DNA from 3 places in the Arthrobacter sp. Y3221087 genome. Region 3 is predicted to be linked to each of the others. Evidence: predicted binding sites of a transcription regulator. Region 3 holds the regulator's gene; each other region holds the start of a gene.
What was found. Region 3 encodes HrcA, which represses chaperone genes, less so after heat shock. Its sites were predicted from a motif close to TTNGCACTCGNNNNNNNCGAGTGCNAA; they were not measured.

Region 1 (4,785 bases), 680 kb from region 3:
CGACGGCACGGAACAGTACCGCACCATGAGTGTCCGGGAGCGGAGCAGGCTGCGTCCCCAGCTGCTCGAACGGCTTGGCTGGCGGTACATGCCATTGTGGACCATCGAGGTTTTCACTGATCCGTCCGCCTGTGCAGACCGGATCGCCAAGTACCTCGGACTGGAAAAGGTTGTACTTCCGGGGCGGGTGGCTTCGCCCGGATTCCTTGACGACGACGTCGACCAGGCGCTGAATGATATTGATGCCGTGGCGGAGTCCGCTCCGGCATCGAACGTTACGCGTTTCCCGGGCCCGGCTTCCGGACGGCGGGCCGGCAACGCAGCACGTGCCGGTCATCAGGCAGCACCCGCCGCGGACCGGCAGGACAGCAAGGAGGCGGCCCAGGTGGGCAGCGACGAGAAGACCAACAGCACCAACAGCGAAGCGCGGCCCGCGGACGGTGACGAGACAGCGGAAGCGCCTGCGTCGGCCACCCGGGGCGGCCAGAAGCCGGCCCAGGGCATCCTGCCCGCCCGGGCTGCCGAGGATGATCCGCGGGCGTGGGGCGACCGTGACGATGACCATGATGCATGGCTGAAGGAACAGAAGCCGCCGCACTGGGGGTGACACCTTCGTAGGCCCCGGCGCCGCCAAGGAGGCAGCCTGTTACGGCGGCCCGACCAGGACAAAGAACAGCTTGCCTTGCGTGGAGGCGCCCGCCAGCCGGGCCGCCTGTTCCGCGTTTGCGGCCACGACGATCAGGCCGTCAGTCTCCTGCGTGCCAAGCCATTGCCCGCCCTGGCCGCCGGTTGCCGAGGTCCACAGCACGGGCACCGCCGCGGCCAGGACTTCGGACGGTGTTTGCTGGTCGAAACCGTTCCCCGCGGTCAGCACCACGTTCACCAGCTGCCCGGGGGAGACCAACTGGATGGACGAGGGGTCCGCCATCCGAAGGGGCACTGCAGCTGAGCCGGCAGGACTGCCGGTGAGGAGGCCGGGCCCCAGCAGCTGGGCGTCCGCCAGCAGCTGGCCTTTGCGCAGCGGGGCAGCCAGCTGCCTGCCGGACGCTTCGCCGGGTTCGCGCAGGACTCCGTCCGCGAGCATGCCCGGAGGAACCTGGATCGCGGAAATGTCAGTGGCCGCAAGGGCAGACCCGGCAGGCAGGTCCCGGGCGGCGGCCAGTGCGGTGACGGTGTGGACCGGTTCCGGCGTGAGCTGGTGGACGGTGAGTGCCGCCGCTGCACACAGCAACAGGGCAATGGCAAGCCGGCGGTTGCGGCTCAGCCAGCCGCCAAACCTGGCACTGGGACGGGCAACGGAACGGCCGGACGGAACCGTCCGGCCGGGAGTTCGAAGGAATCCGGAAGCTTCCCGGCGGGCACGGAAGGGATGAGCAGGCATGCCGCCACGCTAGGCGCCCCGGATATGCAAAAGACAGCGGCCCCGCGCCTATGTGGACAATGTCCCATCGGTGCAGGGCCGCCGTCGTAACGGCGGAAGCCGGAATCAGCTGGCGGCGGCCGCAGCTGCCGGAGCGGGAGCGGAAGGTGCCGCCGCCGGAGCAGGCGTGGAAGAAGCCGGCGCCGCGGAGACGGTGTTGCCCTTGGAGTCCCGGGAATCGGTCCGGTAGAAGCCGGAGCCCTTGAACACGACACCCACGCTGTTGAACTTCTTGCGCAGCGCGCCCTGGCATTCGGGGCACGACGTCAGTGAGCTGTCCGAGAACGACTGGACGATGTCGAAGGCGTGGCCGCAATCCTTGCAGGCGTAAGCATATGTTGGCACTGGTGCTCCTCCTCTTGGGCAAACGAGAGGTCCCGTGCTGCCACCTGGTAATCCATTAGCAGTCGCAGGGCCTGAGTGCTAATTCTATCATCCCGTTGCGGCCACCCGCCTGAGCTAGGCGATCTTGCCCAACGGCCTAAGCCCCGACGGGACAAGGACGGCGGGAACAGGACGGTCGAACTCCTCGGCAGGAATCCTGCCCGCCGGGAGGAGTTCATCGTCATAGATAACAGCGGCCAGCGGGATTTCCTTCCCGGCGGTGGCAAGGTGGCCCAGGAACTTGTCGTAGTAGCCGCCGCCCTGGCCCACCCTGTTGCCGTCGAGATCCACGGCGGTAGCAGGGATGAACAGTGCCGTGGCCTCGCCGGCAACATCCGGTCCGTGGCGGGGCCCAACCGGTTCCATGATGGGTGCGTACCTGCTGCGTTCCAGGGTGCTGTCCGGGCCCCAGATAACCCAGCTCAGCTCACGGCCCGGCTCGCAGACGGGGAGCAGGACCTTGTGGCCGTTGCCGTGGAGGGCGGCGATGAGGGGCAGCGTGGGCGGCTCGACGCCGGTACCGAGATACACGCAGAACGTCGCCGGCCTTCCACCGGACATGGATTCGGCCCAGGCGACACCATGCATGGCCAGGGCAGCGCCGGCGGCTTCCAGTTCGGCAGGGGTCAGCGCTGCCCTTCGCCGGCGGTGGGCTGTCCGGATGTCGTCCTTCGCGGTGGCTTGCTGTTGGGCCATTGTGTCTCCTTATTACCCGCGCTGGGGCGGTTGGTACGCCGGTTCCGGGGCGGCTGCCCGCCGGTCCATTGATTACTGAATGCTTGACGCTGACGTTAGATTAGTCCGGTGAGTACCCGTAACCCGAGAGTTCGCAAAGCCGTCATCCCCGCTGCCGGTCTGGGCACCAGGTTCCTTCCTGCCACCAAGGCTATGCCCAAGGAAATGCTGCCCGTGGTGGACAAGCCTGCCATCCAGTATGTAGTGGAGGAAGCCGTGCAGGTGGGGCTGAATGACGTTCTGATGATCACGGGACGTAACAAGCGGGCTTTGGAGGACCACTTTGACCGGGTCCCGGCCCTGGAGTCAACGCTTGCCGACAAAGGGGACACTGAGAAACTGGCATCCATCCAGGCGGCCAGCAACCTTGGCGACATCCATTACGTGCGCCAGGGCGACCCCAACGGGCTGGGCCACGCCGTCCTCCGGGCGAAGCAGCACGTTGGCAATGAAGCCTTTGCCGTGCTGCTGGGGGATGACCTCATTGATGCCCGTGACGAACTGCTCAGCACCATGATCGATGTCCAGGCCAAGACCGGCGGGTCCGTGGTCGCCCTCATCGAGGTGGAACCGTCACAGATCAGCTCCTACGGCTGTGCGGACATCCAGGACATCGACGGCGAAAGCTATGTGCGGGTCAACGGGCTGGTCGAGAAGCCGTCCGCGGATGAAGCGCCGTCAAACCTGGCTGTTATTGGCCGCTACGTCCTGCATCCGTCCGTCTTCGAAGTTCTGGAGCGCACCGGCCCCGGACGCGGCGGAGAGATCCAGCTGACAGACGCGCTGCAGGAGCTCGCCACCGGCGATGGCGAAGGCCGCGGCGTTTACGGTGTTGTGTTCCGGGGGCGCCGCTACGATACGGGCGACAAGCTCAGCTACCTCAAGGCATGCCTGCAGCTCGCCATCGACAGCGAGGACCTGGGCCCGGGCCTGCGGGAGTGGCTGCCGGGGTTCACCGACGGCCTGTCCAAGTAGCAACCGTGCGATTCGGCCCCATCTGGCCCGTGACCTTGGAGTGCGGCGACCTGGTCCTGCGGCCCATCAGGTACCGGGACAAAAAGGAGTGGACGGAGGTCAGGTCCCGCAACAGCGACTGGCTTGCACCGTGGGAGGCGTCCAACCCGGACCCGCGCGGGGGCCTTCCGGACTACCGGCAGATGGTCCGTTCGTTGAATACGCAGGCCGCCCAGGCCACCGCGCTGCCCTTCGTGATCACGGAGAGAACTCCGGGGCTGCGAAATCCGCCAATCATCGGCCAGTTGACGGTCTCCTCCATCGTGTGGGGGTCGGCAATGATGGCCACCCTGGGATATTGGGTGGACCAGGCCAGGGCCGGGCGCGGAATCGCCCCCACTGCAGTGGCCCTGGTGACCGACCACTGCTTCCAGACCCTGGGGCTGCACCGGATGGAAATCAACATCCGGCCTGAAAATGCGCCCAGCCTGCGGGTGGTGGAGAAGCTGGGCTTCCGGGACGAGGGCTACCGGCCCCGCTACCTCCACATCAACGGCGAATGGGCCGACCACCGGTCGTTCGCCCTGACATCGGAAGATGTCCCGGAAGGGCTGTTGACACGCTGGCTCGCCACCAGGCCGTCATAAATCCACTCATTTGCTCCCCGGCCTGCGACACACCGCGGCTAATGCCGCAGCAGGAGGCTTGATGCTCATACGGTTTTGAGTGTGGACTTCCCCCTTAGCAGCTCAGTGATCCTTGTGGTTGCCGTCGTGCTCTGGATTGTGTGGGTTGCCCCCTACGTCCTCCGGAACCGCCGGCACCAGTTCCAGCCCGCCGGTGATTTTCTGGCAGACGCCCCAGCCGAGGAAAGACCGGATCAGCCAGCCGGTCTGGTACTGAACGTCGCCGCCCAGCAGGAGAAGCCCATGGAAGCCATGAAGAGCGCCGGACCCTCCGCCAAGTCTGCCGGCCCGGCACCCGCCGGCCGCCTCCGGATCCGTTACGGCCGGACCGCACTGGCGCTTGCCGGACTCCTGTCTTTGATGACGTCACTGGTTTCCGCAATTCTGCTGCCTTTTGGCCTCGGCTCGCTTTTCCTGCCGCTGGCCTGTGCGGCACTGACGGCGGTGTCCGTCGCCATCCTGCGCTGGCTGGCTGTCCGCGACCGCAAGGCCAAGGTCAACGCGGCTTTTCGCTCGGCCATGAGCGCACCGCCGGTTAGGCACGTATCCGAAAGGATTCCGCCGAAGCCGGAGTCGGCCCCCGCTCCCCGGGAAAGCCCGCTCTTT
Region 2 (4,785 bases), on a different contig from region 3:
TGGGCCGGAGCGCCGCAGCAGGGTTCCACCATCTTCTACGCCGGACCTGAACAGCTGGCTAACGCCCAGGCCCTCGCGCGGCTGCTGGGCGTCCCCACGCTGGTCAGCAGCACGGACTTCCAGGTTCCCCTGGTTGTGGTACTGGGACCCGGTTACCGGTGAGCATCCCCCGTCCGGCCGGTCACGCGTAAATAACTATTCCCGGCTCCACTTCCGGACACCTGCAGCGCCAGGCAGGCATTGGCTAAAGTGAAGTCCAGGGTCCGGTCCGGGGCAGGCAAGCATCATTCGGGCTCCTGAGTCCCCGGTCTCAACGGAAAGAGTTGGTCAGCATGGCACTGGGAACCGTGAAATGGTTCAACGCGGAAAAGGGCTACGGCTTCATCACCGTTGACGGATCCGGCGACGACATCTTTGTCCACTGGTCCGCCATTCTGGGTGAGGGCTACCGCGCGCTGGATGAGGGGCAGCGCGTTGAGCTTGAAGTCGGCGAAGGCGAGAAGGGCCCGCAGGCCGAAAGCGTCCGGCCGGCCGAGTGAAGCATTTCCCCGTTTCCGCCGTCCGTATCCGTCCGGCGCTCGCCCTCTCCACGTGTGCCGTCCTGGCTGCCACTGCCTGTTCCGGAGTCACCGGCAACGTCCGCGTAGAGTCAGTCGAGGCGTCAGGCGACGGCATCCTGCGGGTTGGCCTGGTCCTGGACAACACCGGTGACAGCAGTTTCCTCAATGACTCCCAGCTTGCCGCGGCCAGGCTCGCGGTCAGGGAGATCAACGCGACCGGCGGCCACAAGGGCAGGGCGGTGGAACTCCTGCCGGTCGAGTCGGGCCAGGATGCCGCGGCACAGGCGCATGCACTGGTGGCCGGCAAGGCAGACGTTGTCATAGGGCCCACCGATTCGAGCCACGCACCCGCTGTCATTGATGTTCTCTCCCGGGCCCGGACACCGCTGATCTCGCCGGCCAACACGGCTGCAGGACTTACCGGCACGGACTCCGGCGGTTACTACTTCCGCACGGCCGCCGCGGACGTCGCTCAGGCACCCGTTCTGGTGAAGCTTGCGAAGAATGCCGGTGCTGCCTCCGTTTCCGTGGTGTACCAGGAAGGCGCCTACGGCAAGGACGTCGCCGATGCCATTTCCAAAGCAGCGGGCCAGGCCGGACTGGACGTTGCGGCAACCGAGGGGTTCCCTCCGGGGGAGGCGGGGCGGGCCGCCGGCGCGGCAGGGGAGGCCGGTGCCGATGCCGTGATCCTGGTGGCCCGCGAAGGCGCCCAGGGCGCACTCACGGAACTGGACAATGCCGGGATTGCCGGCTCTCGCATCATCCTCAGCGATGGAGCCTTCGCCCGTTACGGGTCCAAGCTGGGCGCCAAGGCACTGGAGGGCGCCCGTGCCGTGGTCCCCGGACAGCTTCCCTCCGCCGGATTCCAGGAACGGCTGCTCGCCGTCGACGGGCAATTGAAGGATCTTTCCTTCGCCGCCGAGACCTACGATGCCGTCACCCTGGCGGCGCTGGCCGCGGCCCGGGCACAGGACGACGCCGGCCGTTCCATCGCCGCCAACCTCATCAACGTGTCCGGCGGCACTGTCGGCGGTTCCGCCGAGGCTCCCGCCTGCTCCACCTACAAGGACTGCGTCACGGGGCTGGCGGCGGGTGATGAGATCAATTACGACGGCGAATCGGGCCCCGTCGCGTTCGACGCCAACGGAGACATCACCACCGCGAACTTCAGGGTCTTCACGTATGGTGCCGACAACCTGCCGGCACCCAGCGGCAGCGAAACAGCGGGGCGCAGCGGAAACTGACGCGCTGATCGCCGTCAGCGAATTCTCCCTGGCCGGCCCGCTGCTTCAATCGACTTTCGCTTGCACTCTCACGTAGGGAGTGCTAATTATTGACTTAGCACTCTGACGTACCGACTGCTAACGCAAGGCCTGTTTCAACCAGGCGCTGCGCGGCATCGGGCTAGGAGCCAAGAAACACCTAACTGGAGTGAGGTCCGCACCCGGAGGCATACAGAGGCCGCCGGCAAAGGACCGTCCGTCGCGGGCACTGCAGCGAAGGTTCATTCTTAACGACCGTCCCGAAAGGACCACTGCCGTTATGGCCAAGATCATTGCATTTGATGAAGAGGCACGCCGCGGCCTTGAGCGGGGCCTGAACACCCTCGCCGACGCCGTTAAGGTCACCCTCGGCCCGCGTGGACGCAACGTCGTCCTCGAAAAGAAGTGGGGCGCCCCCACGATCACCAACGATGGTGTTTCCATCGCCAAGGAGATCGAGCTGGACGATCCCTACGAGAAGATCGGCGCCGAGCTGGTCAAGGAAGTTGCCAAGAAGACGGATGACGTCGCAGGCGACGGCACCACCACCGCTACCGTGCTGGCCCAGGCCCTGGTCAAGGAGGGCCTGCGCAACGTTGCCGCCGGCGCCGACCCGCTGTCCCTGAAGCGCGGCATCGAAAAGGCTGTTGACGCTGTCACCGCCGAACTGCTGAACTCCGCCAAGGAAATCGAAACCAAGGAAGAGATCGCCGCCACGGCCTCGATCTCCGCCGGCGACGACGAAATCGGTGCGCTTATTGCCGAAGCCCTGGACAAGGTTGGCAAGGAAGGCGTCATCACGGTCGAGGAATCCAACACCTTTGGCCTGGAGCTCGAACTCACCGAAGGCATGCGCTTCGACAAGGGCTACATCTCCGCTTACTTCGTCACGGACGCAGAGCGCCAGGAAACGGTCCTCGAGGACCCGTACATCCTGATCGTCAACTCCAAGATCTCCAACGTCAAGGAACTGGTTGCTGTCCTCGAAAAGGTCATGCAGTCCAACAAGCCGCTGCTGATCATCGCCGAAGACATCGAGGGCGAGGCCCTGGCCACCCTGATCGTCAACAAGATCCGCGGCACCTTCAAGTCCGTCGCCGTCAAGGCCCCGGGCTTCGGTGACCGCCGCAAGGCACAGCTCGCCGACATCGCCGTGCTCACCGGCGGCCAGGTCATCTCCGAGGAAGTCGGCCTGAAGCTGGAGAACGCCGGCCTGGAGCTGCTGGGCAAGGCCCGCAAGGTTGTTGTGACCAAGGACGAGACCACCATCGTCGAGGGTGCAGGCGACGCCGACCAGATCGCCGGCCGCGTTTCCCAGATCCGCGCCGAGATCGAAAACTCCGACTCCGACTACGACCGCGAGAAGCTGCAGGAGCGCCTGGCCAAGCTGGCCGGCGGTGTCGCAGTCATCAAGGCGGGTGCCGCAACCGAGGTTGAGCTCAAGGAGCGCAAGCACCGCATCGAGGACGCCGTGCGCAACGCAAAGGCTGCCGTTGAAGAAGGCATCGTCGCCGGTGGCGGCGTAGCCCTCATCCAGGCCGGCGCAAAGGCATTCGCCAACCTGCAGCTCTCCGGCGACGAAGCAACCGGCGCCAACATCGTCCGTGTTGCCATCGACGCCCCGCTGAAGCAGATTGCCTTCAACGCAGGCATGGAGCCCGGCGTGGTGGTGGACAAGGTCCGCGGCCTCCCCGCAGGCCACGGCCTGAACGCCGCAACCGGTGAATACACCGACCTGCTGGCTGCCGGCGTGAACGACCCCGTCAAGGTGACCCGCTCTGCCCTGCAGAACGCGGCCTCCATCGCCGGCCTGTTCCTCACCACTGAAGCAGTCGTGGCCGACAAGCCGGAGAAGAACCCCGCTCCCGTTGGCGGCGGCGACGAGATGGGCGGCATGGGCGGCTTCTAGCCTCCTGCCGGGCCAGTCCCGCAGCTACAAAAAATGCGGCCCCTCTTTTCGAGGGGCCGCATTTTTTCTTGGCTGGATTTTTCGAGGACCGGGGCGCCGCTACTTCCGTGCGCTGGAGAGCATCCCTTCGACTTCCTTCTTGAAGGCTTCGGCGGCAGCCTGGGGAGTGAGGCGGTCGTAGAGCACTTCGTCCGTGTACCGCTTGATGACGTTCTGCACGCTGCCAGCCCCCACCGGCGGGACCGGGGGTGCTTCCTTCATGTCCGGGGCAATGTCCTTGAGGAAGGACACCACCGTGGTGTCTGCCGGCTTCAGGTCGGGGGTGATGCTTTCGACAATCTCCGGGTTGGTGGGCACGCCCCGGTCCGTCATCAGGATGGCGCCGGCCTCGGGACTGTTGGTCAGGTAGTTGATGAAGGTGGCGGTCTCCTCGGGATGCTTGGAGCGGGACGAAGCCGACCAGAACATGGTGGGCTTGTAGTACATCCCGTTGTCTGCGGCGGATCCGTCAATGCTGGGGGCGCGGAGCATCTTGATGCTGCTGCCCGTGGTGGATTCCAGTGAACCGAGCTGGTTGGTCCACCACCAGGCCATGCCCACCCTGTTGGTGCCGAACAGGCTTTCCTCGAGGCCGGCGCCCGAGTCCTCGGTGGCCACCGTTGCCGGAGGGCTTGCCTTGGAGTCGCGTTGCTCCTTCAGGCGTTCCCAGAAGGATGCAGCCGTCGCCGTGTCGAAGTCCAGCTTGCCGTCAGCGGAGTACAGGTTTTCGCCGTGCTGCCGCAGCCAAATGATCAGGTCCGCTTCGTTGCTGCCGTATGCGGCACCGTAGTTCTTTCCGTCGCCGGCTGCGCTGATCTTCGACGCCGTGTCCATGAAGTCGTCCCAGGTCCAGGTGGTGTCGTCCGGGAGGGGCACGCCCGCGGCCTCGAAAACCTTGGTGTTGGCCATGATGACATAGGCATTCTGACCGGTGCTCAAACCGTACTGCGCACCGTCGTGCTGGCCCGACGCCAGGGCTTCCTTATCCAGCTTTGAAGTGTCGATCCCGTCCTGT
Region 3 (4,785 bases):
ACCTGCAGGTGGACCTTGAGGTCGCCGCGGCCATACCCGCGAAGGTGGGTGACGCCCAAACCGCGAAGCGTAATGATTTCACCGGACTGGGTGCCGGGCTTGACGTCGATTTCCTGCGTGCCGTCGAAAGTTTCCAGGCTGACCTCGGTGCCAAGGGCGGCCGCCGTCATGGGAATGTTCAAGGTGGCGTGGAGGTCGTCCCCGTCCCTGACATAGGTGGGATCGTTGTTGACCCGGATCTCCACGTAGAGGTCGCCGGAAGGTCCACCGGCGGGTCCCGCCTCACCCTGCCCGGACAGCTGGATGCGGGTTCCGGTGGCGACGCCGGCAGGAACCTTGATGGTCAGTGAACGGCGGCTCCGGATGCGGCCCTGGCCGCTGCACTCGTTGCAGGGATCCTTGATGACGGTGCCGAATCCTTCGCAGCTGCCGCAGGGGGCAGCCGTCATGACCTGGCCGAGGATGGAGCGGACTGCCCGTTGGACCTGGCCGCTGCCGCCGCAGATATCGCAGCGCTCCGGATGAGTGCCGGGCTGGCAGCAGGAGCCTTCGCAGGTGGGGCAGGTGACCGCCGTGTCCACCTCGAGTTTCTTGTTGACGCCGAAGACGGCGTCACGAAGGTCGATCCGGACGCTGATGAGGGCGTCCTGGCCGCGTCGGACGCGTGAGGCCGGACCGGTAGAGCCGCCAGCACCGAAGAAGGTGTCGAAGATGTCCTGGAATGCGAAGCCCTGCCCGGCGTAACTGCCGCCGCCGAACCCGTTGTCCGTGCCGTTCTCGTTGCCGGTGGTGTCGTAGACGCGCCGCTTCTGGGGGTCCGAGAGGACTTCGTACGCATGGGTCACTGCCTTGAAGCGGTCAGCGGCCTCCTCGCCCGGGTTGACGTCCGGGTGCAGGGTGCGGGCCAGCTTGCGGTAGGCCTTTTTGATTTCTTCTCCGGTGGCCTCCGGTGAGACTCCAAGGACGTCGTAGTGGCTGCTCAAAGTTCGTATCTCTTCCTTGTTGACTGCATGCAGTGGGGGTGTCCTTCCGCGGACCGGCTGCCAGGGCAACCGGCGCCCCGCTCAGGGCCCCAGAATCCGGGATAGGTAGCGGGCAACAGCCCTGACGGCGGCCATGGTGGTGGGATAGTCCATGCGGGTGGGACCCAGCACGCCTATTTTCGCTGCGCTGTCCGGACCGTAGCCGGTGGCCACCACGGAAGCTTCGGCAAGGCCGTCGTACGGGTTCTCACGCCCGATGCTGACTGCCACGCCACGGTGGTCCTGCGCCATTTCGCTCAGCAGGCGCAGCATCACCACCTGTTCCTCCAGGGCTTCCAGGACAGGTCCGATGCTGAGCGGGAAATCCACGTTGGACCGGGCAAGGTTCGCCGTGCCCGCCATGACCATGCGCTCCTCGCGGCTGCTGTGCGCCAGGAGCTCCAGCCCGTGGGCCAGTGCCTGCGCGGCCGGTCGCTGCGCCGGGCCGACGGCGGAAACGACGCCGGGCAGGGACTGCCCCAACTGGCCCAGCGGGGTTCCGGCGAGGGAACCGAGGAACTGGGTCCGGAGCGCGGCGAGGGCGTCGTCACCCAGGTCCTGGCCGACGTCGATCACCCGCTGCTCCACCTTGCCGCTGTTGGCGATCAGGACCACCAGCACTTTCCGCGGTGCCAGCAGGACGAATTCGATGTGGCGGATCAGGGCCCGGCTCAGATGGGGATACTGGACCACCGCCACCTGGTTGGTCAGTTGCGACAGCAGCCGGACGGTCCGGTCCAGGACATCATCGAGGTCGTCGGAGCCTTCGAGCAGCGACTGGATGGCGCGGCGTTCAGCCTGGGACAGCGGCTTTACAGCCGAGATCTGGTCAACGAACAGGCGGTAGCCCTTGTCCGTGGGAATCCTGCCCGCACTGGTGTGCGGTGCGGTGATGAGCCCTTCGTCTTCCAGGGCTGCCATGTCGTTGCGGATTGTTGCACTGGATACGCCGAGATGATGCCTTTCCACCAGCGCCTTGGAACCCACGGGCTCGCGGGAGTGGACGTAGTCCTCCACGATTGCCCGCAGCACTTCCAGTTTGCGTGGCTCGCTCACACTCCACCTCCATCCAGGGTCAGGGCGGCAGCGCCACCCTGTGCAACAAACATCAGGGAAAACCCTCAGGGTTAGCACTCGACATGCCTAAGTGCTAACAGTCTATTATGACTCGCCCCGTTGTTAGCATTGGTACCGCTCCGGGCGAAATTCCGGCGGCACTGATCTAGCGCTAGGCGGAGTCGATCCATGGATTACCAGAATTGGGGGCCCCGGGAGATGTCCGGCCCCGTCCGCACCCAACTGCCCGAAGTCCCCGTTGAACGCGGCATGGTCCTGGAGGACGTGCAGTCCGGGTGGGTTGGTGCCGTGACGCGGGTGGAAAAGTCAGGCGGCATGCACGTGGTGGCGCTCGAAGACCGGCGGGGAAAGTCACGGACGTTCCGGCTCGGCTTCGGCTTCCTCCTGGAGGGCCGGGCCATCCGCCTGATGCCGCCGGCACCGCGTGCCGCTGCCGGCGCCGGAGCCGGCAGGACGGCGTCGGGATCGGTCCGGGTCACGGGCCAGCGTGCCCAGGTGGCCAAAGCCAGCCGCATCTGGGTGGAAGGCAAGCACGACGCCGAACTGGTGGAGAAGGTCTGGGGAGACGACCTTCGCGTGGAGGGCATCGTCGTCGAACCCCTGCACGGCATTGACGACCTCGCCGGAGCGGTGGCCGATTTCCGGCCCGGGCCGGGACGGCGGCTGGGCGTGCTCGTGGACCACTTGGTGCCGGACTCGAAGGAGTCCCGCATTGCCGACGCCGTCATGGCGTCCCCCGGCGCCGCGGGGAACGTCCTGATCGTGGGCCACCCGTACGTGGATGTGTGGCAGGCCATCAGGCCCGCTGTCCTGGGGATCGAGCAGTGGCCCGTAGTGCCCCGGGGCCAGGACTGGAAGACCGGCGTGCTGGCGGCCTTCGGCTGGCCGCACGCCACGAAGGAGGACATCGGGCTGGGGTGGCAGAAGCTGCTGGGTGCCGTCCGCAGCTACGCTGACCTTGAGGCGTCGCTGCTGGGCCGCGTTGAGGAAGTGATCGACTTCCTCACGGTGCCCTGAATGGGGAGCCATGTCCCGGATAGCCAGTATTCTTGGTACTGCAGGTCCTGCGGCACTGTCCGCGGCCGCAGCAAGGCAGCACCGGCATTTCGCACTATTTGCACTCTCGAAGGAAACAGACTGTGGCAGAAAACACCCGTGATCACAGGGACAGCCAGGGCGGCGCAGGCCGCTCTGAATACCATGGCGTCCCGGCGAACGCGCTGCCCCTGACGGCAGGCGAGGACAGGCAATGGGCCACCCTGGCACACTTCGGCGGAATCCTCGGTTGCGTACCTGCGCTCCTGATCTTCCTGATCTTCCGCGACCGCGGGCCGTTCACGGCGCAGGAGTCCAAGGAAGCGCTGAACTTCAGCCTGCCGCCCACCATTGCGGCCGTGGTGGCGAACATCCTGGTGTTCATCCCCGTCATCGGCAACATCTTCGCCGTCATCGCCACGCTGATCTGGATCGCCCTGACCTGCTTCTCGGTGGCGGCCGGCATCCACGTGAACAAGGGCCAGCCGCACCGGTACCAGTACAACCTGCGCTGGATCAAGTAGTCCCCACCGGCTCCCAACCCTCGCAAGCTCGGGCCGGGGCCCTCGCCGGCGTGGGCCCATCCGGGCAGGTCAGTCCGGGAGGATCCGGCGGACCACCGCGTCTGCCAGCAGGCGCCCCTTCAGGGTGAGGACGAGTTTCCCGCGGAATGCCGCGGCCGGGTCCACCAGGCCGTCGGCAATCAGTCCTGCCATCTCGTGGCGTCCAACAGCGCTCAGGGTGGCCACTTCAAGGCCTGCCTGGAGGCGCGCCTCCAGCATGATGCGTTCGACATTCCGGGTTTCCGGGTCAAGGGTTTCCCGCCCGGCAGCAGGTGAGAGTCCCTGGGCCAGGCGGCCGGCGTAGGCGGTGGGATGTTTGACGTTCCACCACCGGACGCCGCCAACGTGGGAGTGGGCGCCCGGGCCGATCCCCCACCAGTCGTCCCCCCGCCAGTAGGCGAGGTTGTGGCGGCACGCCTGCTCCCGGGTGCGGGCCCAGTTGCTGACCTCATACCAGCCCAGGCCGGCCGCGGTGATCAGCTGGTCGGCGAGTTCGTACTTGTCGGCGTGGTCGTCGTCGTCGATACCCGGGACCTCCCCGCGCCGCATCTGCGCGGCGAGCTTGGTGCCATCCTCCACGATCAGCGCGTAGGCGCTGATGTGGTCGGGCTGGTAGGACAGGGCGGTCTCCAGGGAGTACCGCCAGTCGTCCAGGGATTCGCCCGGCGTCCCATAGATCAGGTCCAGGCTGACGGCCAGTCCGGCCTCCCTGGCCCACTGCACCACCTGCGGAACCCTGCTGGGGGTATGCGTCCGGTCCAGGACCTTGAGTACGTGCGGAACCGCCGACTGCATGCCAAAGGAAACGCGCGTGAAACCCGCTGCCTTGAGGACAGCGAGGGACTCGGGAGTCACGGAGTCCGGATTGGCTTCGGTGGTGACCTCCGCGCCGTCCTCAATGCCCCACTCGTCGATTGCCGCCCGAAGGATCCGGGCGAGATCGTCGGCGGGAAGCAGGGTGGGCGTCCCGCCGCCGAAGAAAACAGTGCTCAGCTTCCGCGCCGGAAGCCCGGACCCGGCCAGCACCCTGGCGGCAAACGCCACCTCGGAGGCGGCCGTGCCGGCATAGGCGTCCTGGGACGCGCCGC

Region 1: AC5RUO_RS05200 (FmdB family zinc ribbon protein) is a predicted target of HrcA. The motif match lies at 1,821-1,847, and genes of this name have one in related genera.
Region 2: groL (chaperonin GroEL) is a predicted target of HrcA. The motif match lies at 1,899-1,925, and genes of this name have one in related genera.

Annotation. Positions count from the first base shown of each region.
Region 1 covers NZ_JBNHFE010000001.1:1,092,881-1,097,665, forward strand. Annotated here, with positions in the region: gene AC5RUO_RS05190 (AAA family ATPase) at 1-607, shown strand, start outside; gene AC5RUO_RS05195 (RcpC/CpaB family pilus assembly protein) at 647-1,381, opposite strand; gene AC5RUO_RS05200 (FmdB family zinc ribbon protein) at 1,487-1,765, opposite strand; gene AC5RUO_RS05205 (5-formyltetrahydrofolate cyclo-ligase) at 1,880-2,500, opposite strand; gene galU (UTP--glucose-1-phosphate uridylyltransferase GalU) at 2,609-3,514, shown strand; gene AC5RUO_RS05215 (GNAT family N-acetyltransferase) at 3,520-4,140, shown strand; gene AC5RUO_RS05220 (hypothetical protein) at 4,246-4,785, shown strand, end outside.
Region 2 covers NZ_JBNHFE010000007.1:138,263-143,047, reverse strand. Annotated here, with positions in the region: gene AC5RUO_RS17515 (LytR C-terminal domain-containing protein) at 1-162, shown strand, start outside; gene AC5RUO_RS17510 (cold-shock protein) at 333-539, shown strand; gene AC5RUO_RS17505 (ABC transporter substrate-binding protein) at 536-1,804, shown strand; gene groL (chaperonin GroEL) at 2,103-3,731, shown strand; gene AC5RUO_RS17495 (ABC transporter substrate-binding protein) at 3,831-4,785, opposite strand, start outside.
Region 3 covers NZ_JBNHFE010000001.1:1,775,027-1,779,811, reverse strand. Annotated here, with positions in the region: gene dnaJ (molecular chaperone DnaJ) at 1-983, opposite strand, end outside; gene hrcA (heat-inducible transcriptional repressor HrcA) at 1,065-2,078, opposite strand; gene AC5RUO_RS08450 (DUF3097 domain-containing protein) at 2,268-3,116, shown strand; gene AC5RUO_RS08445 (DUF4870 domain-containing protein) at 3,239-3,658, shown strand; gene hemW (radical SAM family heme chaperone HemW) at 3,728-4,785, opposite strand, start outside.